Regions from separate parts of the Shewanella sp. GutCb genome, predicted to be linked through region 1. Evidence: riboswitches for the same ligand, from Rfam matches in the RefSeq annotation. Region 1 holds a riboswitch; each other region holds the start of a gene.

Region 1 (8,120 bases):
TTGAACACCAGATTGGAACTCTTCTCCACCGTACATCTTGATCCAATTAACGTAGGGGTTACCCTCAAATATCGTGGATTCACTTGCTAATAATTGCGCGCCAATAACAGCATATCCCTTTGAACATGGCGCTAGCGCGGCATATAAATCAATCACATCACCGGACATTCCCGTATCCAATACAAAGCGCGTATACGCCACCGTACCAAAGGCTTCGGGTTCCGCTTCCATCTCAGGCTCTGAAATGGCCCATTCAGCACAATACGTTAAGTGATGGGCTATTTCTGAGTCCAATAACGCTTGCACGCTCGGTAATGCCATCCGCATTTCAGCTAAGGTTCTCGCTTTGTAAATCGCCAAGGCATACGCTCGGGCATATTGCTTTAAAAACAAAAAATCTTGTTTTAAATAATGTAAGAAAGACGAATGAGCTAACTCGCCGACCGCTAATGCCTTCACAAAATAGTGCTCAGTATATTCATTCCATTCACTTTGACACGCTTGAATTAGGTCTTGATGATTCATATTTGTCTCTAACATTAAAAAGGGGGAAGTTGTTTACAAAACGGGTACAAAATCTTGTGCTTTAGGCAGCGTTTTAATGATCTTATGTTGATACATGAATGCAGAAAAACGATCATAGCGTTGTAAATCAACGGCGGCAGGACGCAAAGCAAAGCGCGTTAACGTATCGTTCCATGCTCGCTTATTTAATTCATTATTCAAGGTATCTGGCGCGTAAGAAACGAAGGTTCTCCATGCTTCTTCTGGGTGATTCACAATAAATTGTGTTGCCTTTTCAATTGCATGATTAAACTTCTTTAAAGCTTCGGCATCATAGGTTTTTGCATTCGCCACAAAAACCAGTTCATCATACGATGGTACTCCATGCTCTTCAGGAAAAAAGGATTTTGCTTTATAGCCTTCTAACGCTAATTGATTGGTTTCAAAATTACGTAATCCTCCCCAAATCGCATCAACTTTACCCGACGCTAATGATGACGATAGCGCCCATCCAACATTGATGATTTTTATCTCAGAGAAATCCACACCCTCTGTTTTTAACATGGTGCCAATGGTCGCTTCTTCGTTACCCGCAATCGAGATCCCGACTTTCTTACCTTTTAAATCAGCCAGTGAGTTAATGTTTCCATTATCAAGCACCATTAAGGTATTGAGTGGTGTCGCAATCAGTGTCGCAGAGCGGATCAGTGGCAATCCTGCAGCCACATCGATGGTTAAACTGGTTTGATAGGATATCGCTAAATCGACATTATTAGCGGCCACCAATTTGGCTGGCATACTGGGATCCGCAGGCTCTTGAATGGTAATGTTCAAGCCTTCTTCTTTGAAATAGCCTTTTTGTTGAGCAATCACCACAGGGCCATGATTTGGATTTACAAACCAATCCAACATTAATGTCATCGCTTTATCTTCAGCACTCGCCATCAAGGAGTAACTTGCAATAAGCACAGCCATCGCTCCTTTAATCATGATCTTTTTCATTTGTTTAAATCCCTTACGCTATCAATCTATTTATCGTGTTGCCACGGTATGAGTTTTTGAATCAGTACATCAGTGAGAAAATAAAGGCTGACGGATAAAGCAGCAAGAATGAATAAGGCGGCAAACATTTCATCAATCATCATTCGAGCATTAGCTTGCAGCATTAAATAACCAAGCCCTTCACTTGATCCTACCCACTCCCCCACCACGGCACCAATAGGCGCAACGACCACTGCAACACGGATCCCAGACGCTAATGAAGGTAAGGCAGCAGGCAAGCGAACGTGTTTAAGTAACTGCCATTTTGATGCGCCCATGGTGTGCGCTAAATCGAGGTAACCGGTTGGAGTATTACGTAAACCGTCGTAACAACAAGTTGTCACCGGAAAGAAGATAATCAGCGCCGCCATCACGATTTTTGACGCAATGCCGTAACCTAACCACAGCATTAAAATCGGGGCGATAGCAAATACAGGAATGGCTTGGCTCGCAATTAAAATAGGCAATAACCAACGTCGAAGTGGGTCAAACAGCAGCATTTGGAGTGCAAACAATAACCCCATAGAAAGGCCCAAACCAAGACCAAGAATAATCTCTTGCGCGGTGATCCATGAATGGAATAACAACACATCGTAACGCTGTATTAGTTTTTCAAACACCGCTATCGGACTCGGAAAAATGAAACTGGGCAACGCGAAAATCATAATAACAAACTGCCATATCGCCAGTATTACAGCAGCACTGACGATGATTCTTCCTATCGATTTAGCGCTTTTCGGTAACGCTTTTGGCTCTGCCCTCTCCGTTTGTAACACAATCGTTTGAGATGCAATGTGGTTGTCGGAGTGCTCATGATTGATTGAAAGTAGCTTAGACATAGTCAACCTCCAACGTATCAATGATCTGTTGCTGAAGAATCGCTAGCTCCGCATCAAATTTTCGTGGAATGGTTGAGTTTGGCACCGGTAAAAGCACCGCTGAGGCTGGTTGACCTTGCATGATATAAATCGCATCACTTAATCTAAGTGCTTCTTGCGGATCATGCGTGATGAGTAATACGGTTTTACCCGCCAAGACTTGGACTGCAAGCGCTTGCAGTCGATGGCGAGTAACCGCATCTAACGCAGAAAAGGGCTCATCCATTAATACCATCGGCTTGTCTTGCATTAACGTTCTTGCTAACGCCACACGCTGACGCATTCCTCCAGACAGTTGCACGGGCATACTCTGTTCATGCCCTTTTAATCCAACACGCTCTAGCAATTCAATCGCGCGGGCTTGATTGGCATTAAATTGAGTGTTCACCGAAAATTTGTGAGCAAAACAGACGTTATCAAGTACGTTTAACCACGGCATCAATAGATCTTGTTGCGCCATGTAAGCAATGTTGCCTTCTAAGCATTCTCCCCCATCAATGTGAATGTCACCCGACCACATCACTTTATCTGTCAATAAACCTGCCATATAACGCAAAATTGAAGTTTTACCACAACCACTTTTACCCAATATCGCCGTCCACTTTCCTGCAGCGATGGACATGTTTAAACCCGACATAATGGCCGCTGCGCTGTCTTTGTATTGCAAAGTGCCATTTGAGATAACTGCACCGAGGCTGTTATTACATGGCTCTAGCTTCATTACGACTGCCCTTGAGTGTTTAAGACAAAAAAGTGATTCACGGGCCCATGTCCTTGTCCAATATTCAACTCATCAGCATGGGCAATCGCTTGAGTAATGTAGTATTTGCCCCGTTTTACCGCCGCTGATAATTCATGCCCTTGAGCTAAGTAAGAGGCGATTGCAGAAGATAAGGTGCAACCTGTTCCGTGTGTATTGCGAGTTTTAATCCGCTCCGTTGATAAACGCTCAACATTGTCGGCAAGGATCAGTAAATCAGTGCTGTTGTCATCGGTTTCTAGGTGGCCACCCTTTAGCAAAACAGATTTAGCGCCTAATTGACGAAGTTCGTCGATCATAGCAATCATTTCATCTTCGTTTTTGGGGACTGAGCAGCCAATTAGCGCAGCGGCTTCTGGCAAATTAGGGGTAATGACATCAGCCAGAGGGAGCAGTTCCGATTTAAGGCTATCAATGGCAGAGGAGTGGAGAAGAAGATCACCGCTGGTTGCGACCATGACGGGATCAACTACGAGATATTTAGGGGTGTACTGTTTAATTTTTTTAGCGACAGAACGAATGATATTTGAATCACTTAACATGCCAATTTTTACGGCAATCACATTGAGATCCGAAAATACGGCATCAAGTTGTTGCTCGACAAACTCTGCATTGATCGGGTAAATACCCGTAACCGCTTGTGTATTTTGTGCCGTTAATGCCGTAATAACAGAGCATGCATAACAGCCAGTCGCTGAAATGGCTTTAATGTCGGCTTGAATACCGGCACCACCACCGCTGTCTGAACCGGCAATGGTCAATACAATAGGAGTCGTAACGAATGGAGTTAAAGATGCTGTGGTGACTAATGAAGACATATTTATTTCCCTAACTAACAGTCAGGAAAAAACAGTCGTGTGAGAATAAATGCGCCAAAAGGTGCTATCTCAGCAAAAGAAACGGATCAGGAAGAACGCCTCAAATGACCATTAGTTCCCTACGTCAGTATTAACTGAATCAGGTTCAACGGGTTCATTTTATGATCTCAGCCTATTGGCTCCCCGACTAATCACCACACACTATCATTAATCGATTTGTAAAGAGCATGCTTTTTGATGAGAATGCTAACTGAGTTAACTAATTATCATCTTATGCATTCGATTTGGATACTAATTAAACAATATTTCTGCGCAGTTAAGAAAGCTTTGACGCTTCGTCAACTTGCCATGCCAAATAAGACATTCCCACCCTTGGCGGCCAGATTTAGGAGGTACGAGTCCAAGAATGGACGAAGGTAGAATAATGCAGGAGCAATTACCGAGGATGCCAGAGCCGAGAATAACGATTAGCTTCAATCTCCCCATCTTGCCTATAGGGTTTTAATTCCCGCTGAATGCTCAAACTTTTAATGCAACGGGTATTACATAAGAAAATATCGGATTAGTTAAACTGAATATATTATGAATCAGTAACGGCTCTTACCAGCATTGGGGAATGTGAGTTAGTGCAAATGCCTGATGGGTGTACGAAGCGGCTATAAACGAAAAAAGCCTCATCTTTCGATGAGGCTTTCGTCTTTATGCTGGCGGAGTGGACGAGACTCGAACTCGCGACCCCCGGCGTGACAGGCCGGTATTCTAACCAACTGAACTACCACTCCTAACTCTTATAAAAACTAACTAAATTAGCCTTTATACTATTTATTATGTCACTAATAAATAGTTTGAAACTTGACACTAAATTGGCGGAGTGGACGAGACTCGAACTCGCGACCCCCGGCGTGACAGGCCGGTATTCTAACCAACTGAACTACCACTCCTAAACTCTTATAAAAACTAACTAAAGATTAGCTTTTATTCTATTCATTATGTCACTAACAAATAGCTTTAAATTTAGCACTTGATTGGCGGAGCGGACGAGACTCGAACTCGCGACCCCCGGCGTGACAGGCCGGTATTCTAACCAACTGAACTACCGCTCCACATCAAGTGCGATGAATAATACGTAGACTGCCAAACTCAGTCAATCATTTTTTGCGTCAACCATGACTAACCAGCTAAAAAATGACCAATCCCGATATTCAACGCTTTGCAACGGCTGTCGCGGTGGTTAATTATCCAGCTTTTGGATCATCGAAATCTTCAGGCATCGATAAATCAATCTCGTCCAACGCTAATGTCATTTTCTGTTGCTGACTTTCTTTATCCATTCTCGCCTGCGTCGCAGCGAGTGCTTTCTTTAAGTTACTGCGTTTACGAACAAACAACAAAACCAATATGCCTAAAATAAACAACACCGTATTCACGGTTATCAGCCAAAACACCGCTTCTTCTTTTGCTGTGCTTTCAGCTTTTTGAGCTTGGAGATCTGCTTTAGCGGCGAGTTCTTCAGCTGACGGTGGTGGTTCTGGCGGTTTAATAAAATTAAAAAACAGTTCCGGTAACGTCAAGTAGATCTCTCGGCCGTTTTGGGTGGTGCTGACCGCCGTGAGCTTTATTCTATAGCTGCCAAAGTCATTCACCTTGCGTAGGCTATACAAGGTCTCGGGGCTATTTATCTCGGAAACCGTGACTTGAAGACGCATTCCCGCAGGCCCTACGATTTCAGCTTCAACATGAGTCTCAGCCAAAACCAGTTCATTTTCATCTACATTGATCCGCAGATCCCACTCACCTGAATCGAGGTTTTGTGGGGCAACAATATCGACAGCAATGGGTCGAGTTGACAACCTAAAGGGCTCAGAATACTTACGTTCAAGCACCGCATTTTTAGCCATCACTTGCAGTGTGTAGCTGCCCCAAGCCTGGTTTAGATTCAGTTTACTGGTGAATACACCGTCATCGGGTCGCTCGTCTAATGACTCGCCATTATCGCGATAGGTCCCCACGATAACGCTACCGGCTGCAAAGTTTTCATCGGCTGGATTATTATCACTGATAAATTTTGCCGTCCAGCTCATTAAGTAATCTAACCCGGGTAGGCGTACCTTTTGCTCGTCACCTATCAAGCGGGCGGTGAGTTTTAAGCGCTCGCCTTGGTACAGCGGCTGTGGGATCGGATCTACATCAATGGACAGCACTGACACTTTATCGATGACAGAACCTTCAACCACCTTACCGATTAACTGCCAGGGGCCTGGCATTGGGTCTTTGATAGTGATCATGTCGCCAGTTAGGCCATCCATCCATTTAACATGCTCAGGATGACGACTGATATACCATTTACTGCCGTCAGGTTGCACGATAATAACCGGTGAGCTGCCGTATTCACGATGGATAAGTAGCGTGACACTGTCGACCATATGGTCAATTCTAAATCGATTTTTTAACTCTGATGCCTGCGATGAAAGCATCACTTCGGCGACGGCACAATGAGTTATCATTAGCCCCAAATATGCCATCACCACACAAGTTGTTACGCGTTTAATCATAGAATGAGGTCTATCCTCGCCAAATACACTGTCCAGATTTAGCAACTAAATCGAGTCGCTCTTCATGTCTAGTTAGTTCATCGGCCGTTGCGCTGATCACTTTAAGTATTGCGCGGTCTCTAGGCAGTTTATTTATACCTCCGCCTTCTTGCCCTGCTTTCTCACTCGATAGGTTAAAGTTTGTTTGCCCACCAGTCATGATGAGGTAAACGTCAGCTAAGATCTCAGCATCGAGCAATGCGCCATGGAGATCGCGACGTGAGTTATCAATGCCATAACGCTTACACAGAATATCCAGGTTATTCTTCTGACCTGGATGCAGGTGCTTTGCTATCGCAAGTGAATCGAGAATTTGACAGATATTTGCGGTTTTAGGCCCAACAGGCTGTAACATCGAAAACTCATGGTCCATAAAGCTAACGTCAAAGCTGGCGTTATGGGCCACAATTTCAGCACCATCAATAAACTCAATAAAGCTTTTGGCTATTTGATGAAATTTGGGTTTATCCGCCACAAACTCATTGGTGATCCCGTGAACCTCAATGGCCTCTGGGTCGATAGGCTGTAACGGATTAATATACTCGTGGTAATGTCGACCCGTTAACTTGCGGTTAATGACTTCAACACAACCAATTTCAATAATTCGGTGACCAAGATGAATGGCACCACTGGATTGGTTCATACCTGTCGTTTCGGTATCAAGAATAATCTGACGTTTAGCGCTTGAAATAATATTCATGTGAATTAATGCATTTCTCAGTTAAATTTTTTGGGTATACTCGCCCAGCACTTTAGCTATGGTACCAACTTGATGACTGGACTGAAACAGATCTCTATCTTTACCGACGGTTCTTGCTTAGGCAACCCTGGACCTGGCGGCTACGGCATTGTAATGAAGTATAAAAAGCAGACCAACGAACTCGCCGATGGTTTTGCGCTAACAACGAACAACCGCATGGAGATGCTCGCGCCTATTGTGGCATTAGAAGCATTAAAAGTCCCCTGCCAAGTGATCCTAACGAGCGATAGCCAATATATGCGCCAAGGGATCACACAGTGGATCCATGGCTGGAAACGCAATGGGTGGGTCACTTCAGCCAAGCAACCGGTAAAGAATGTCGATTTGTGGCAACGTCTCGATACGGTGTCGCAATTGCACAAAATCGACTGGCGTTGGGTTAAAGGGCATGCTGGCCATATCGAAAATGAACGTTGTGATGACTTAGCCCGTGAAGCTGCTGAGAAAAAACCAACTCAAGAAGACAGTGGCTACTTAGCACAACAAGCTTAACGGCGACTCAGTTATAAAAACTAACTATCAATGTTTAAAAAATCTTGGCAAAAAGTGGTGAACGCGCTGCCAATTGCGCTGAATTTCCGGCTTTTATGATGGATCCGATAAAATTTTCGCTCAAGCAACAGCCCATCGACATGGATAACAGCGAGCTCTTTACGGCTGATCTCTTTTTCAAGGGTTAACTCTGAGAGCACACCAAGCCCCGCCCCCTGATTCACGGCTTGTTTAATTGCATCAGGCGTTGAGAACCTAAACTTTTCTTGTGGCTGC
Region 2 (8,120 bases), on a different contig from region 1:
AATGGCAGTTTCTGAAACTGCATTTTTATCATTAAGTAACATGAAATTAAGGTGGTTTACACCCAAAATAGAAGTAAGCTTGTGTGGTCATGGAACATTGGCCGTCGCACATGTTTTAAAGGAAAATGGCTTGGTTGCGATTGGCGATACATTAGTTTTTGACACATTGTCAGGTGCTTTACTGGTCACAGTACAAGATAAAACGATTGAAATGGATTTTCCATCAACCACTATCAATCCGGGTATTTCTAGCCATGTAGAGCTCTTAGATCTTCTTGGGATCAATCCAGAACACGTGATTTTTTTGGGTCACTTCGATTCAAAATTTTTTATCGAAATTGACAGCGAGGAAACGCTGTTGGGGTTAAACCCAAACTTTGATGGCTTAAAGAAATTAAAGGGCCGTAGTGTTGTCATTACTGCAAAATCAGTATCCAGTGAATTTGATTTTATTTCTCGGTATTTTGCTCCTTGGGTTGGTGTTAATGAAGACCCAGTTACGGGTTCAGCACATTGTGCTTTAGCTGTATATTGGGAAGCAAAGCTTAAGAAAAACAAGCTTAAAGGCTATCAAGCTTCTGCCCGTGGTGGTTTCGTCGATGTTGAATTATTGCCAAATAATCGAGTGAAACTGATTGGTTCAGCGATAACTACGTTGAAAGGGGTTTTATACGTATAGGCAGTGTAACGATTTGATAATAAATGTAAAATTTAACATCCATCTTGACTCTTTGCACTTTTTCCAACCAATCTTATTTGTTATTAAGGCGTTGCGACACCGTAAGCTTCTTACATTCCCTAATCAGAATTTCATGAATTAAAGCCTAAGCACTAACCCACTGATGTAAAGATGTGGGTTAGGGTAAGTGCCTATCAAAATGCCCAAGAAGTGTTGGGGGTAAAGACGCGTTTATATGCTGTTTATCTGCATCTACTTTTCTCACACATTCCCTAATACAAGCAGAGTTAACCGGGGCATATATGGTTTTTGTCAAATCGTATTCGAGTACGAAGATACACCTAGTGCGTACTCAACAACGCGGGGATCTGCTACACTGCTTTTGGTTATTTTTTAATTTAAGATCAATTTGTTATGCAGCGCCAACCATTACGTCAAGCCAAAACTATCGATAACGTTTTCAATAGCGCCTATTGGCACCTTGGTCAGCAAGATTTTACCATTAATGAAATTCGGACCAAGCTTGAACGGAAAACCGAAAACCAAGAATGGATTGATATTGTCCTCGCCAAACTAATAGAGAACGAATATTTAAAAAATGACTTTGACTTTGCGGTGCGCTATTGCGAGGTAGCCTTTAGTAATGAACTCGGTAAAGGCGCAATAAGACGTAAGTTACAACTGCGCGGCGTTCCCGTCACCGACATTGATACCGCGATAGAGCAAGTAATGGACGAGCAAAAAGTCGATGCGTTTGAGATGGCCACCTCTAGGCTGTTAAGCAAGTTTGATAACTTTTATGGCACCAACAAAGAAAAGGTCTATACGCAGATGACCACTAAAGGTTTCTCTCGCGTAGAAATAGATCACGCATTATCACAACATCCAGAGCGTGAAACACTGCGCAGTAAATTAGCGGTGAAAGCAGACAAAGTTGACTTAACAACGGAAATAATCAAGCTATTTAACAAAGGTAAAGGCGAAACCTTGATCTTGCAAGAATTAAAGCAGCGACTGATTGATGTGAGTGACTTTGAAGATACGGTGTACAAATTAACGCTATCAGAAGATGTCGACTTTTATCAAAGTTGTAAAAAAGAGTTGGCGAAAAAGCGCTATGACTTATCGGATTATAAAGGAAAGTCGAAAGCGTACGCCTATTTATCCCGGAAAGGGTTCGGCAGTGATGAAATAAAAGAAGCAATGAATCCGGATGATGACTAACTAAAAGAAACCGTTAAAGAAACAATTATGGTACTCAGTATTGTGATTTTAAATATTGTAAACAGTAATATATCGATAAGCACCTAACACTAGAGGCAATAACGATGACCACTAAAATTCGAAGTGATAATTGCTACCGCGTCACCATTGAAGAGGTAGTATCGCTAGAGGAAATGGGGAAAACACGACAGTTTGAGTTACAAGATAGAGAAGATTTGTTCAAGGCTGTAGAAACTTAAAGAAAGGCAGTGGGTTGGAAGACTCTCTTGCAACTAAGGTTGCTGTTGCGCTACGCTTATTAGGTCCCGTGATGATTGAACATTGCAAACATGCGTTGTTTTTAGATTTTATGCCCCATTTTAAGACATTTATGCAACATATAAAAAGTATGGTGAAAAGTGCAGTAAAAGAAAAATAGTTTCGCTGCCGGAGGAAAGTGGTCTATTTTTCCTTATCGATGAGACTGACATCTACAGTGTTAATGTTATAGGGGCTCTAAGCTAACAAGTCGTCTTTGTTCGAAGAAAGCTATATCGCGATATATAGACTAATACCCTCTACGCTACATCAAGCCAATACGCTAACAAATCCTTGTCTAAAATAAGAGCTCAGTCATTTAGTATTATATTGTCATTACACAATGAAGACCATTTATACACGATTAAATGACCGTTAAGTAAACGCAGAGGAAGTGGCTAATGGCGCCACCTAATACAAACAAGTGCCATATCGCGTGGTTGTAGGGAATGCGTTTAGCAACATAAAAAACAATCCCTAAACTGTAAAATAACCCGCCAATAATGAGAAGGTTAAAGCCTAATGGCGACATTCCTGCAATTAACTCTTTCATCACGGTGACACAAAGCCAACCCATGGCAAGGTACAAGACTAGACTGAAGACTTTAAAGCGAGTGATAAAGAGTGTCTTGAAAAGAATGCCTCCGATTGCCAATGACCAAATGGCAATGAGCACCAAGTTGGCATTTCCGTTGCCATTTTCATTTTCTAAACTAATCAGCATTAAAGGGGTATAGGTACCCGCTATCAACAGGTAGATGGCACAATGGTCGGCAATTTTTAATTTATGCTTCAAAGCTTTATCTGTTGCGCTATGATATAGAGTCGAGCAAAGAAAGAGCAAAATAATGCTGCCGCAGTAAATCACTACACCTGCCATTTGCACAAAAGTTAATTGCTCATAGCCTTTTAAAATACACATAATCAAGCCGATAACACCTGCCACAACGCCTAACCCATGACTTAAGCTGTTTGCTAGCTCTTCTTTAACGCTATAACTAGCACTTGATACTAGGGTTTGCTTTGGCGACAAGGTTGATTCTTGAGTAGACATAAGGCGTAAATGACTTCTGGTTTGACCACGATTAGCTGCAGTGTATCAGCTTTAATGATAATAGTCATAGTTTAGCGTACACGTGTTAGCTTAAAATAGGTCCAATGTAATCACCATTACATTAGTGATGATCAATGATAAAAAAAGACAATAACACTCGATGTTGAACTTTTGTAATAAAGCGGTATCTAATGTTTTAAGTGATTATTATTCATTGATAAATTAGCTTAATTAATTAACCAGCCACAAACAAGCTTCATGTTAAATAAATCAGCATGAGTCAATCGTTATAAATAACGCCATTATTAAGGTTAACCTTGTCTTCTCATGGCGTTAATTGAACCTTATGGACTATAGAGTTATTCATCGGATGAAATCAGTTAGCAGATCCTCAGCACCTGTTTTTACTGCGCTTGCAGCAGAGAATGGCAAAGGACAACCTCTGCTCAGTTTATCGGTAAGCACTGAGGAAGCCAGTGCAACTTTGGCGGTCATTAGGGCTGATAAACAGTTTGAGCTCCCGGTCAGCCATCCTCTAGTTAAACCTATGTTTGGTATCAACACCGCTGCGGAATCAACCTCTATCGCTGAGGTCGTTGTTGAGGCGGATAATCGTGATAAAGGCGGCGTGAAACGCTCTTCTTGCTTGCGTTCATTTCAGCTGTTTCAATCATTCATATGGGTTATTTTACTGCACATTGTATTGATTGGTATTATTAATCAGCTTTGGGTGAGACAAACGCTAAAGGTTACAACTGTTGCCCCAATCAAAATCCAATCATACCTGTATGTCGAAGCTAAACCGGTAAAAGATGAGGTGATGGATAGCATCGACAGCTCAACAACTAAGGTGAGATCGCCACGTCATTCGCCAACAGATAGCGACAACCCCACCGAGGCTGACGAACTTGTCGAGACATCGCCAGTACATGAACCCGCGATGGAGGCTGACAACACCATTGAAGCCATACTGCCGACAACGGATTTATCGGAAAAAACGGACATAAGAATCAATAAGAGCCTGCCGACGTACGTTCCTCGCCGTAGTGCAATGGCTATTGCTCAATCCTATCTTCAACGAAAAAATGATGCCGCACTAGACGCACTGATTGTCGATAAAGCCAATAAATATAGCGGGCCGCACTCTTTGAGTAAGATGGATGGTGACATGGTAGAGTTAGTTTTTCCTGAGGTAGATGAGTACAGCAAAATACCCACGACAGATCATCGACTCGATCCTAACCGTATCGTACGTCACGGTGATACCTGCTTTCGAATAGTGCAGGTGCCGACCCAAATTAACCCTTACGCAGAAAATATCGGTTACCCCTTTAACTGCGGTGGCGATAAAGTTAAAAAAGCGATTAATGACGCTATCTCAGCACGATTAGAAAAGAGAATGATTAGTCGAAAATAGTCGTTTTTGAGGTGATAATTTTTCATGATAAATAGTAGTTTAATATGCAATATTAAATTATTTGTATTATTATCAATAAGCTATGAGTCAATAAAAATATTTACCATAACAGAGGTTTGTGAATGATTTGTACTTGTTTCTTAGTCACTGTTAGGCTTATACTGCCGGCTCATCTTGTCGGAGTGCCATAAGGCTGAGACCGTTTATTCGGGATCCGTTGAACCTGATCAGGCTAGAACCTGCGTAGGTAACAAGCGAAATAACTGCATAGTATCGGCTGTATTAATGCTGCTAGCAGTCACATTTCGGTGGTTAAGTGCATCTGGAATTAGCGTTATGACGCGGTTTCATTTTCAACTTTCAATTACTCATTTCTCCTGACAAGCAACTTCATTTTTATAATAGTGAGTTTGCTAATGTCTAAACGCCGCGAAACCCGAGCTCAAGCTCAACAGTTCATCGATAACCTAAAACCGTTACAACACCCAAATTCCGAGAAGATCTATCTTCAAGGTAGCCGCGTTGATCTTAACGTCGGTATGCGCCAAATTCATCAAGCTGACACTTTGCTCAGTGGTGATGAGAAAAATCCTGTATTTGAAGCTAACCCACCGCTGAAAGTATACGACTGTGCTGGGGCTTACTCAGATCCTGATGCCAATATTGATGTGCACAAAGGCTTAGATAAATTACGTCATAACTGGATCGTTGAACGAAATGATACCGAACAGTTACCCGCTGTCAGCTCTGGTTTTACCCAGCAACGCTTGGCCGATGATGGTTTAGACCATTTACGTTTTGAGTCGTTAGTGCCTCCTCGCCGTGCAAAGTCAGGTCAGCGCGTAACGCAAATGCACTATGCCCGCCAAGGGATTATCACCCCTGAAATGGAATATATCGCTATTCGCGAAAATATGGCAATGGCAGAGGTGACCGACCCTATGTTAACTCAAAAAAATAAGGGCGAAAGCTTTGGCGCCGTTATCGATGAGCCAATCACTGCTGAGTTTGTTCGCAGTGAAATTGCTCGTGGTCGAGCCATTATCCCGTTAAATATCAATCATCCTGAAGCTGAACCGATGATTATTGGACGTAACTTTTTAGTGAAAGTGAACGCCAATATTGGTAATTCAGCAGTGACTTCTTCTATCGAAGAAGAGGTTGAAAAGCTGGTGTGGTCTACCCGCTGGGGGGCTGATACGGTAATGGACTTGTCTACCGGTCGTTATATCCACGAAACCCGAGAGTGGATTATCCGCAACTCTCCTGTCCCCATTGGAACCGTGCCTATCTATCAAGCACTCGAAAAAGTGAATGGTGTTGCTGAAGATCTTAACTGGGAAACATTCCGCGACACCTTGATAGAGCAAGCTGAGCAAGGCGTTGACTACTTTACTATCCATGCGGGTGTATTGCTGCGTTACGTACCCATGACCGCAAAACGCCTCACGGGCATCGTATCGCGCGGGGGGTCTATTCTGGCTAAATGGTGTTTGTCGCACCATAAAGAAAACTTCCTCTATGAACATTTCAGAGATATTTGTGAGATCTGTGCAGCTTATGATGTCTCACTGTCATTAGGGGATGGTATGCGTCCGGGCTCGATTGCTGATGCCAATGATGAAGCTCAATTTGCGGAGCTCGAGACCTTAGGCGAGCTGGTTAAAATTGCCTGGAAATACGATGTTCAGACCATCATTGAAGGGCCTGGCCATATTCCAATGAACCTCATTAAAGAGAATATGGATAAGCAATTAGATATTTGTGATGAGGCGCCTTTTTATACTTTAGGCCCGCAAACGACCGACATAGCGCCTGGTTATGATCACTTTACCTCTGGGATAGGCGCGGCGATGATTGCCTGGTATGGCTGTGCAATGTTGTGCTATGTGACGCCAAAAGAGCATCTGGGCTTACCTAATAAAGACGATGTTAAACAGGGGCTTATTGCTTATAAGATTGCGGCTCATGCTGGCGATGTTGCTAAAGGTCACCCAAGTGCACAAATTCGAGATAACGCACTTTCAAAAGCACGTTTTGAGTTCCGATGGGAAGATCAATATAACTTAGGCTTGGATCCTGAAACGGCTCGCGCTTATCACGATGAGTCACTGCCGCAAGAGTCAGCCAAAGTGGCTCACTTTTGCTCTATGTGTGGTCCAAAGTTCTGTTCAATGAAAATAAGCCAAGAGGTTCGCGACTACGCCGCAGCGCAAGAGAAGCTGGCGTTAGAAGTTGAAGCAAAGGGGGTCGAAGTTAAGTCACCCGCAGAGTATCAAGCCTATAGCGGTCAAGCTGAAACATCAGCGCTTTCGGATAGTGATATTAGCAGTGGCATGGCGCAGATGTCAGCTGAGTTTAAGGCCAAGGGCGCTGAGTTATATCACGAAGCTGGCACTGGCGCTGAAAGTAAAGTCGTCGCGTTAGAGGAGTAGTTATGGCTGAGGTTAATTCTAGCCGACTGCCAACGAGCAATCGTCCATTAGTGTGGACGATTGCGGGTTCCGATAGCGGCGGCGGTGCAGGGGTTCAGGCCGATTTGGCCAGCATGCTTGATCTTGAAACACATGGTTGCAGCGTGATCACCGCTGTCACGGCACAGAGTTCGGTGACGGTAGCAGCGGTTGAGGCGGTCTCTGACGAGATGCTCGTGGCGCAACTTGATACGTTAGCAGCGGATCTCATACCAAAGGCAATTAAAATTGGTTTATTGGCAAGTCAGCTGCAGATTAATATCGTTGCAAGCTGGTTAGCGGACAAACTCGCGCAATGGCAAGGCGATAATCTAACTGTACCCGTCATTCTTGACCCTGTGATGATAGCGACTTGCGGCGACGCACTGGCTAAAGGTGCACAACTCGATTTTAGTCCGTTTAAAGGTTTACTGACGTTAATTACGCCTAATGTGAGTGAGTTGGAGATTTTAGCTGGGCGTCCATTATCGACAGCTGATGAAAGTATAAAGGCGGCAACCTCTATTGCGGTTTTATTAGCGACATCGGTACTGGCTAAAGGGGGCGATAAAGGGCCACATTGGCACCAAGAGCATGCCCGCGATTTGCTTGTTTGCTACCAAGTGACAGGGATCTCTAGTTTGCATAGAGACCAGACTTTTTGGTTAACATCGCCAAGAATAGCCACTAACAATAGTCACGGCACTGGTTGCACATTGTCATCGGCAATTGCTGCCGTTATGGCACATGGATTTGTATTGAATGACGCCGTTGTGGTTGCAAAAGCTTATGTGTCGCAAGGATTACACAACAGTTATCAACCCGGCAGCGGACCAGGTTGTTTAGCGCGCTGTGGTTGGCCAAATGAGTTGCTGTCATATCCCTTTATTGAGCCTCTTTCATCATTGAATCAGTCCCTTTATGGCGTTAATGCCATTAGTAAGCAGGTTTATGCTTTTAAAGAAATCGTTGAGCCATTAGGCGTTTATCCTGTGG
Region 3 (8,120 bases), on a different contig from region 1:
GCAATCACCTGTTTAACTTGCTCATCTGAGAAAGAACTTATGATTGGGATTAACGATGGCTCAACAAAATCAAACACTCGAATCCAATGTGCTTTGGCCGAACGCACATGGTCACTCCAAGATTGTGTACTAAAACGTTGATGATTGATTTCAGCCCCGAGCAGGGCTAACTGATCTCTATAGCGGGGCATTTCTTGTGTCCGATGCCACACTAAAAATGTATCTAACGCCAATTCAAATTGCTTGCCCTGCTGGTCATCTAATGTCACGAACTCCTCGAGTTTCCACTCAATAGCCCAATCCAAAAAGTAATAACCGACTTTGGTGGAGCAGCCAATTAAGCTAATAGACAACAATCCCCATAAAATCACTTTTTTCATATCTCTCCCCAACCGTTAATATCAACCTAGCACAGAATATGCGCAATCGTATGAACGGTTACAAAGTGTCAATAAAGGGAGTTTACAAGGTCGCGTTGGATATATTGGCAGGTTTACGGCGTAAAGGGTCTTGAATTATGAACAACTGGCAATAATATGCTGGTATTGCTCGGCGCAAATAAGATAATTACTCGATTGTTCATTAGAGGATATTGGTTGGCTGTTTTCATCAAATGCTAGAATATTATCAAACGCCATTTGCAGCGCCCAACAGACAGCAAAAACCCAATAGAGATCAACGGCTGCGGGTACAGCATCCGCTGCGTGTTGATTCAAATTACCTTGCTGTCGCAGATAATTTGCTATCAACCAATGCCGCTGTTTCGACGACAAGGAATGACTCGCGATCACTGAGGCTAGATCGCATAATGGATGCGAGCTACAGGCATATTCAAAGTCGATGCAATGGAGCTTGTTTTGCCCGATTAATATGTTAAATGGATTTAAATCACGGTGGCTAAACTGCAAATTAACCAAGCACTGTTCAAGAGTGTCTAACATTGAATTAATTGCATCAGTCTGTGTGATTAAACAATCAAACTGTTGTAACCAAGGCTCAATATTTGGATGAATATCACTGTCTTTATTCAGTAATTGTTGCTGCATTTGGCACAAGCGGGCGTGATATATCTGCCATTGTTTATCCACTGTGATGACATTTTTAGGGGGAGGCAACTGTTTTAAACCATTGAGTAATTGCAGTAACAATTGTTCTGCACCCGGCCAATTCTCTTGGGTATGGGTAACAGGGTGAGCCCCATTCGCACTTATAAGCTCACTCCAGCTACGGTGGTGCTGTTGGGATAAGAACTCACTCAAATAAAATTGCTTATCAGGGCTGATATAGACCATCTTAGGCGCCAGGTTAGCATCGCTTGCAGAGCGCCAAGCATGCACTTCACTGTCTCGGTCACAGATTTGAGAGCTAGCCCAGCTGTTGAGCCTAAGCACCCACTCAGACTCTACGGCCTTACTCGGGTGTAATCCGCGAACATAATAGTTTTGATTGCTCAAACCTTGCGTTAAAGGGGCTATAACACTTACCCGAGTCAAACCTGACAGAGTCAAATAGCGAGCTAAGTCTTGCTTAAGCGAGTCACTCAACTTAAGCCGCTCCTGCCAGTACAACCATACTGTCACTTGGCCGTTGCGTTTTCATTTGATTGCGCCACATAAAGTAACCAAACACCACCATAACGACATAGAACACAAAGAGCACTGACGTTAACATCAGTCCCTTGCTTACATACAAGTAGATAGACACAGCATCAATAACAAACCAATAGATCCAGTTTTCCAACACTTTTTTAGCCACTAAAAAAGTTGTCATCACTGCAAAACAGGTCGTTGCGGCGTCTAAATAGGGAAATGAGGCTTGAGTTTGTGTTGCCATAAAATAACCAATAATCAACGCCAACAATGTGGTACTTGCAATCAATTTAAGGTGAGTCGACAGTCGCCATGAAACAATTTTAACCCCATCATGGCCATTGCCTCCTTTGGTCCACAGCCAATAACCATAAACGGCCATCGCCATATAATAAACGTTAAGCACCGATTCCATCAGCAATGACACTTTCCAAAACAACACCGTATAAATTGCAGTACTGGTTAATGCCGCGGGCCAACACCACACGCTACCTTTCATCGCGAGTATCAAGTAGGCTAAAGCCAGCAGCACAGCAACCGCTTCCCACGCTGTTAGGGCTTGCGCTTCACCGAATGCTGATGTAAAACTGTCGACTAACGATAGCCAGAAATCTGCCATTGACTTAAGTCTCTCTATTAAAAATATATACTATTAAAAGCTCAAAATAAAAAGCCACAAAGTATCGATAACACCCTGTGGCTAATTGTCATTACGGCTGTGGCTTATATTACTTTAGCTTAGTTATTCACTGTGGCTTAAGTCGAGCTCACCACCAATAAATTTACATACAAATACCGCTTTGCCCCACTTTTCGTGGGCCGCTTCCATCTCTGTTGCCAACATTGCCATCACCTCGGCGTACTCACCGCACACCTGTGTTGCCATAGCGTTAGTCACACGTTGGATATTGTCATAGGTATCGACCCGGCCTATAAACCACCTTATTGGATCTAAATAATTGTCTTGTAGTGGGTAGCAACTAATTTCTGCCGTTAACTTCATTTTTGACCTCAAGCACTTATTGTTGGTAACAATATTAAAGAGTAATAACTATTTATTAATTAGGATTTACATAAACTTAACGTTTAAAGTAACCCCTAGTTGGCGTGGATCACCATAGCGCACATATTGCTTATCTGCCCAGCCTAAATCTGGCTCGTTGCCAAAATAGAAGCCTCGAACGCCGTATTTTTCATCAAATAGGTTACGTCCCCAGAGATATGCAGACCACATGTCAGCTTCGTAACCTATTTTGGCGTTAAAAATTTGGTATGCATCTGATGTAGACTCGTTACTATCCGAGTAATAAAAATCACTCTTACCACTGGCATTCACGTTAGCAAACCAACCAGCATCGTTGCGATAAGTCGCGCCAACACTAAAGGTAAAGTTAGGGGAATGCGCTAGCTCACGGCCAGAAAGATCGACTACGGTGCCATATTTATCTTCGTACTCGTAATCACCATAAGCGGTTTCTAACCAACCTAAACTGGTGTAAAGCTTTAGGTTATCGGTTGCATACCAGTTGCCGTCAAGCTCAGCACCATAGTTATGAGAACTGCCTGCATTTTCGGTAAAGAGAATAAAATTCCCCTCTTCGCCAGGTACTGTCGATTGTTGCGATGCCGCGACTTGTTGATCTTGTCTATCCATAAAGAATACCGACAGATTAGTGCTTGCTTGACCATCAAACCAAACCGACTTCAAACCCACTTCGTAGTTATAAAGAATTTCAGTGTCGTACTCTTTTTTATCGGCGAGTTCACTCGGCAGTGACATATTAAAGCCACCCGCTTTATAGCCTCTCGCCACGCGGATATATGACTCGTGGTTTTCACCGAGTGCTTTGCTTAACGCAATATGCCCGCCCCACATGGTTTCGCTTGGCTTAAATTCGTCGCCATCTGAATCACTGTATTCACTATCTCGACGCTCTGTCCGCAGTCCTACCGACAAAGCATAGCCCGAACCTAGGTCTGAATCTAATTGACCAAATAACGCATAGTTTTGCGCCTCGTATTCCGCACTTAACTGACTATAAGTATCCATAGTCTCATTGTCTTCTTGTAGATCCATTGCGTATACACCGACGAGCCAGTCAGTACTGCCCGCAAATATACGGCCTGATTCAGTTGAAGCTAACCTAAACTCTTGCGTGATGGTCTGCCTGTCGCCTTTCTTATCCCAGTTATACTCATATTCACAAGGGCTACCATCGCAATCTCGACTGTCCCAATAATCAGGGTTAGCCCAGTCACCGTCATAGTTATGGTGAGTTTTTGACTGTGCCAGAGAGGTTAATGAAGTCAGTTCAACATTTTCAGCACCAGTGTAAATAAACTTTAAAACGGTGCCGTTAGTACGTTGCTTATCAACGCCAGGTGCATCCGTTAACGTATCAAAACCGTTATTATCTAATGTCCAAGCATCATATCCATTATCGTAATTTGCATGTAAGTAAGTCAGGTCAATTTCTAGTTCTTCAGTCGCGTACCAACGTAATTTTGCGCGACCAGTGAATTCATCACGGTTATTAGTATCGCTCTCACCAAGATAAAGATTATCTCGATAACCATCTTGCTGATGCTGTTGCAGCGACACACGGTAAAGCAAGTTTCCAGAATCGGTTAATGGACCCGAGCTAAAACCACTAAAGGTCTGTAAATTATCATCGCCTAGCGAGATCTCTGCACCATTTTCAAATACGTCGGTAGGATCATTACTTTTAAGGTAGATAAGACCTGCTAACGCATTAGCGCCATAACGTGTACCTTGAGGACCGCGTAATACTTCAACTTGTTGTAAGTCGTACATGCTTGAAGCCATGCCTAAACCGGACAAATCGATATCATCAACGATAAAGCCAACAGAGGAGTTAGGTGCGCCTTGATACTCTTCTTGCTCACCGACACCACGAATTTGGAAGTATTTGGGTCTTGAGCTACCACCGGACCAGTTGAAATTAGCAATTGAGTTTAAGATATCTTCAAAGTGCTGTGCACCTTCATCCTCAATTTGCTGCTGATCAATAACGGTGACGCTTGATGGCATTTTTTCTAGCGATGTGCCCCGAAAATCAGATGTCACAACCATGACTTCCATCTCATCAACAGGTGTTTCTGAGTCAGTATTGGCAAACGTAGGTGATGAAACTAGCGCAGCCATGACGGCAACCGCTATAGGAGAATAAGTTTTTAGATTTAACATAGGACCTCAAATTAAAATTTTGAGATCCGGCAACATAAAGAAGCGTTCGGGAAATGAATTGTGGCCCATTCCTACGCCGGTATTAGCCGGATCAGGTTCTAAGGGTTCGTTTTTCAACATCTCAGTTAAAATCCACAATATCCAACTTATGGTTTATAGACTTTAACACCCCTTGGCGCGGCCGATTATACATGAATTTCACAAACTGATGACAGTCTTCTTAACGTTTACAATCTTTATGCATAAAAAAACGTCAGCTTTGCTGACGTTTTCATAACAAATATAATTTCTAATCATCTACATATTAATTTGAAAAGGCTTTTCTTACATATAGCTCAAAGCGAGTTGCGTTAACATTAGGCGCAACCGCTGATACTTGTAGCTGCTGCTTGCCATGCAATTTTACTGACTTCCAGCTTACGCCTTCATCATCAATCGTCATGCCACTGGTATCAAACCAAGTGAATTTATACTGCAAGCGCAAGTCAGTAGAGACCTGACTAATAATCGTGCCCGTGCCTTGTAAAAAACCACCTTCAGGGCGCGCCATTACACTTCGTACGGTGACTTCTTTACCAAAGCTGTTGTTATCAACACGCACTTCACCTTTAGAACCCACCATTAAGCCTGCTGTGTGTGGTGCACAAGCCGCGACAATCAACGCTGTAAATAAGCCTAAAATCAATTTTTTCATTTTGTTCCCTAGAATAAAATCATTCAGTGTTAATACAAGGATAGCTAAGTTAATCTATTAAAAAATGGGCTCTTGCCGTCGCAATCAAGTGTTTACGATTAGTCTGCCAACAAGTAATGCTCACGTTAGCGACTCGTCGACCTTGGCGAGTGATCTTACATTCAGCAAAGCTACCTTTATGGTAGCCAGCTCTGAGATAATCAATTGAGAAATCAACTACTTTTGGTACTTTAGTGGTCTGCATAAAGACCATTAGCTGCACAATGGCTGACATTTCCATAAAACCTGCGATAACACCACCATGCAGTGCAGGTAGTACTGGGTTACCGATATTATCATCTTTTGCTGGCAGCTTAAAAACTAGTTCATCGCCAAAACGCTCAACACCCATTCCAATAAACTGGGCGTAAGGCACATGTTCAAGCAAGTGACCAAAATCATTTAGTTCCGTTGCTTTTCGTACGATACTTTTGAAATCTAACTTTGTCGCATCAGATTCTGAATGACTCGGGTTAGTCATGACGCGGCTCTCCCATCAGTGCTTGTCTAAACTCTTCGCCAACCATTTCTGGACTAATTCGCATAAACGAGCCTACCGCATTAGCAATGGGATCATCGATTGAATCTTGGTAAGCAATAGCACGAGTAAAAGCGACGCTAGATGACAATTTATAACACTCTGCAAAACCATAGACTGGCTTAAACGGTTCAGCAGGTTTCATGTAATCAACTCGCAGATCAAGCGTTGGTGAGATCTCCAAAGCACCAAACTGATAAAAAATAGAACACACGACAGCGCAGCCACTGGCCGTATCCATCAATGTTGTTATCACTCCACCGTGGATCACACCAGTGTCTGGGTAACCAACAAGTTGAGGATCATAAGGCAGCTCAATGAGCACATGTTTATCACTGCCCTCTAACACCTTAAGCTTTAATTTTTGGCACTGAGTAAGTTGCCCAACAAATCGACTTGCCATCTCCGTTAACGGAAAAACATCGGCAGCTTTTTTCATCGTTTTTGACTCAACATAGGGCCTAAAGAGTGGCCTCCGACTAAATGCATGTGAATATGGAAAACCTCTTGGCCTGCGTGTTCATTACAGTTCAAGATCACGCGATAACCGTCTTCTGCTATCCCTTCCTCGCGAGCCAGTTTGGCCGCAACAGACATCATTCTTCCCAACGCTTTCTCATCGGAAGCCTTAATATCATTTATTGTCGGGATCAGATGGTTAGGAATAATCAATATATGCGTCGGTGCTTGTGCACTGATATCTCTAAATGCAGTCACTAGCTCATCTTGAAATAGGATATCTGCTGGAATTTCACGTCGAATAATTTTGCTGAATATGGTTTCTTCGGCCATTTTATTGCTCTCATAAGAATAAGTTAAACCTAGTATACTCGAAAAACGGCATCTGGCGATTCGCGTTTTTATGCGTTAAAAAGTCTATTTGCAATGATTTGAGTGCCAATTGAACAGCTGTATACACAATATGATTGACTTTAGGACCATATCCATTTTAAATAAATAAAAAATTACAGGACTCATCATGCTCACCGCTAAAGAAACCGCACTGCTTAATGCTGCCGCCGAGCTGATAAAAGAAAATGGCATGATCGCGCTCAATATGTCCGACGTTCACAAAAGAGCTGGTTACTCACGCGCTGCTCAATATCAGTCATTCAGTGACAAAAACTCACTACTTGCCGCACTTAGCATGCGTGAACTGGTGTTGAATACGTATGCGTTAGAAGAACAGCGTTACTCAGATCTTAGCGGGGATTTTTCAGTTGTTTTAAGACCTGTTGTGTATCGTTACCTCAAATTATCAGATCGACTTATGATTGACTCAGCTTTTAACAATATGCTTAAAGAAGTGAGAAAGTTACCTGATGAAGAGCAATTTATATTTTGGAAAAGAGGCTTTGAATTTTTAAACAGTGAACGTGAGCAAGACAAGTAATATTAGATTTGGTGCTCGTTATATGTACATGGCCAAAACAACACCGCTTTCCGTTGATTTGGCCCATAGATTATCCAAGTTAACTCTGTTCCTTAATCAGGTAAACAACGCCATCTTTTTCATAAACATTTTTAACTTCATTACCTTCCCCAAGCACCACCACTTTATCGCCTTTATTGGTTACCGCATTACCGGCAGCATCTAGCACAATAGCTAAGCCTAATGCTGAAAGCAGTGGCGTATGATAAGCATGGTAATGAAGATGACTTCTAGGAATGACAATCACTTTTGCACGTTTATAGGACTTGTAGGGCTTATTAACTTTCTGGCATTTCACTCCACCCGCCCTATCACAACCGACAGTGGCCGCCTCAGCAAAAAACATTACCGATAAAATAGTAATAACCAACATAATAACTTTAATCATATTCATCTCTTTCGATCTCATAGTTTAACCACGAAAGCGATAATACCAAATGAATACACAACTGTATAGCAATGAGTTTAGTTGTGATGGTAGTGATAAAAAAGGCACTTAAGTTGAGCGCCTAACAATATCAGTAAAGTCAATGAGAGCTTAATCCCATTGAAGAGATTTATTGAATGACTTCATGGGTATTCATTTGTGCCCAAGCGATTGCTTGGCCGCGGCTAGAAAC

What was found. Region 1 has a riboswitch for thiamine pyrophosphate ahead of thiD (bifunctional hydroxymethylpyrimidine kinase/phosphomethylpyrimidine kinase). Riboswitches for the same ligand answer to the same signal wherever they lie in the genome.
Region 2: linked by a shared signal. The riboswitch ahead of thiC (phosphomethylpyrimidine synthase ThiC) and the one ahead of thiD (bifunctional hydroxymethylpyrimidine kinase/phosphomethylpyrimidine kinase) in region 1 are both predicted to bind thiamine pyrophosphate.
Region 3: linked by a shared signal. The riboswitch ahead of CXF86_RS22070 (TonB-dependent receptor) and the one ahead of thiD (bifunctional hydroxymethylpyrimidine kinase/phosphomethylpyrimidine kinase) in region 1 are both predicted to bind thiamine pyrophosphate.

What each region holds. Positions count from the first base shown of each region.
Region 1 is NZ_PJBL01000012.1:4,637-12,756, forward strand. It holds gene tenA (thiaminase II) at 1-525, opposite strand, end outside; gene CXF86_RS07135 (ABC transporter substrate-binding protein) at 559-1,506, opposite strand; gene CXF86_RS07140 (ABC transporter permease) at 1,533-2,384, opposite strand; gene CXF86_RS07145 (ABC transporter ATP-binding protein) at 2,377-3,144, opposite strand; gene thiD (bifunctional hydroxymethylpyrimidine kinase/phosphomethylpyrimidine kinase) at 3,144-4,001, opposite strand; TPP riboswitch at 4,101-4,197, opposite strand; tRNA gene CXF86_RS07155 (tRNA-Asp) at 4,707-4,783, opposite strand; tRNA gene CXF86_RS07160 (tRNA-Asp) at 4,866-4,942, opposite strand; tRNA gene CXF86_RS07165 (tRNA-Asp) at 5,028-5,104, opposite strand; gene CXF86_RS07170 (TIGR03503 family protein) at 5,237-6,553, opposite strand; gene dnaQ (DNA polymerase III subunit epsilon) at 6,564-7,292, opposite strand; gene rnhA (ribonuclease HI) at 7,365-7,844, shown strand; gene CXF86_RS07185 (LysR substrate-binding domain-containing protein) at 7,865-8,120, opposite strand, start outside.
Region 2 is NZ_PJBL01000022.1:7,415-15,534, forward strand. It holds gene CXF86_RS13175 (PhzF family phenazine biosynthesis protein) at 1-679, shown strand, start outside; gene CXF86_RS13180 (RecX family transcriptional regulator) at 1,094-1,903, shown strand; gene CXF86_RS22935 (DUF3861 domain-containing protein) at 2,008-2,142, shown strand; gene CXF86_RS22940 (DUF3861 family protein) at 2,157-2,321, shown strand; gene CXF86_RS13190 (PAQR family membrane homeostasis protein TrhA) at 2,565-3,254, opposite strand; gene CXF86_RS13195 (hypothetical protein) at 3,625-4,671, shown strand; TPP riboswitch at 4,840-4,938, shown strand; gene thiC (phosphomethylpyrimidine synthase ThiC) at 5,088-7,106, shown strand; gene thiE (thiamine phosphate synthase) at 7,109-8,120, shown strand, end outside.
Region 3 is NZ_PJBL01000106.1:144,347-152,466, reverse strand. It holds gene CXF86_RS22090 (DUF6279 family lipoprotein) at 1-380, opposite strand, end outside; gene CXF86_RS22085 (phosphotransferase) at 516-1,544, opposite strand; gene pnuC (nicotinamide riboside transporter PnuC) at 1,546-2,208, opposite strand; gene CXF86_RS22075 (hypothetical protein) at 2,332-2,592, opposite strand; gene CXF86_RS22070 (TonB-dependent receptor) at 2,659-4,797, opposite strand; TPP riboswitch at 4,849-4,980, opposite strand; gene CXF86_RS22065 (YcfL family putative periplasmic lipoprotein) at 5,102-5,491, opposite strand; gene CXF86_RS22060 (PaaI family thioesterase) at 5,541-6,011, opposite strand; gene CXF86_RS22055 (PaaI family thioesterase) at 6,004-6,507, opposite strand; gene hinT (purine nucleoside phosphoramidase) at 6,504-6,860, opposite strand; gene CXF86_RS22045 (helix-turn-helix domain-containing protein) at 7,048-7,461, shown strand; gene CXF86_RS22040 (hypothetical protein) at 7,541-7,888, opposite strand; gene CXF86_RS22035 (helix-turn-helix transcriptional regulator) at 8,058-8,120, opposite strand, start outside.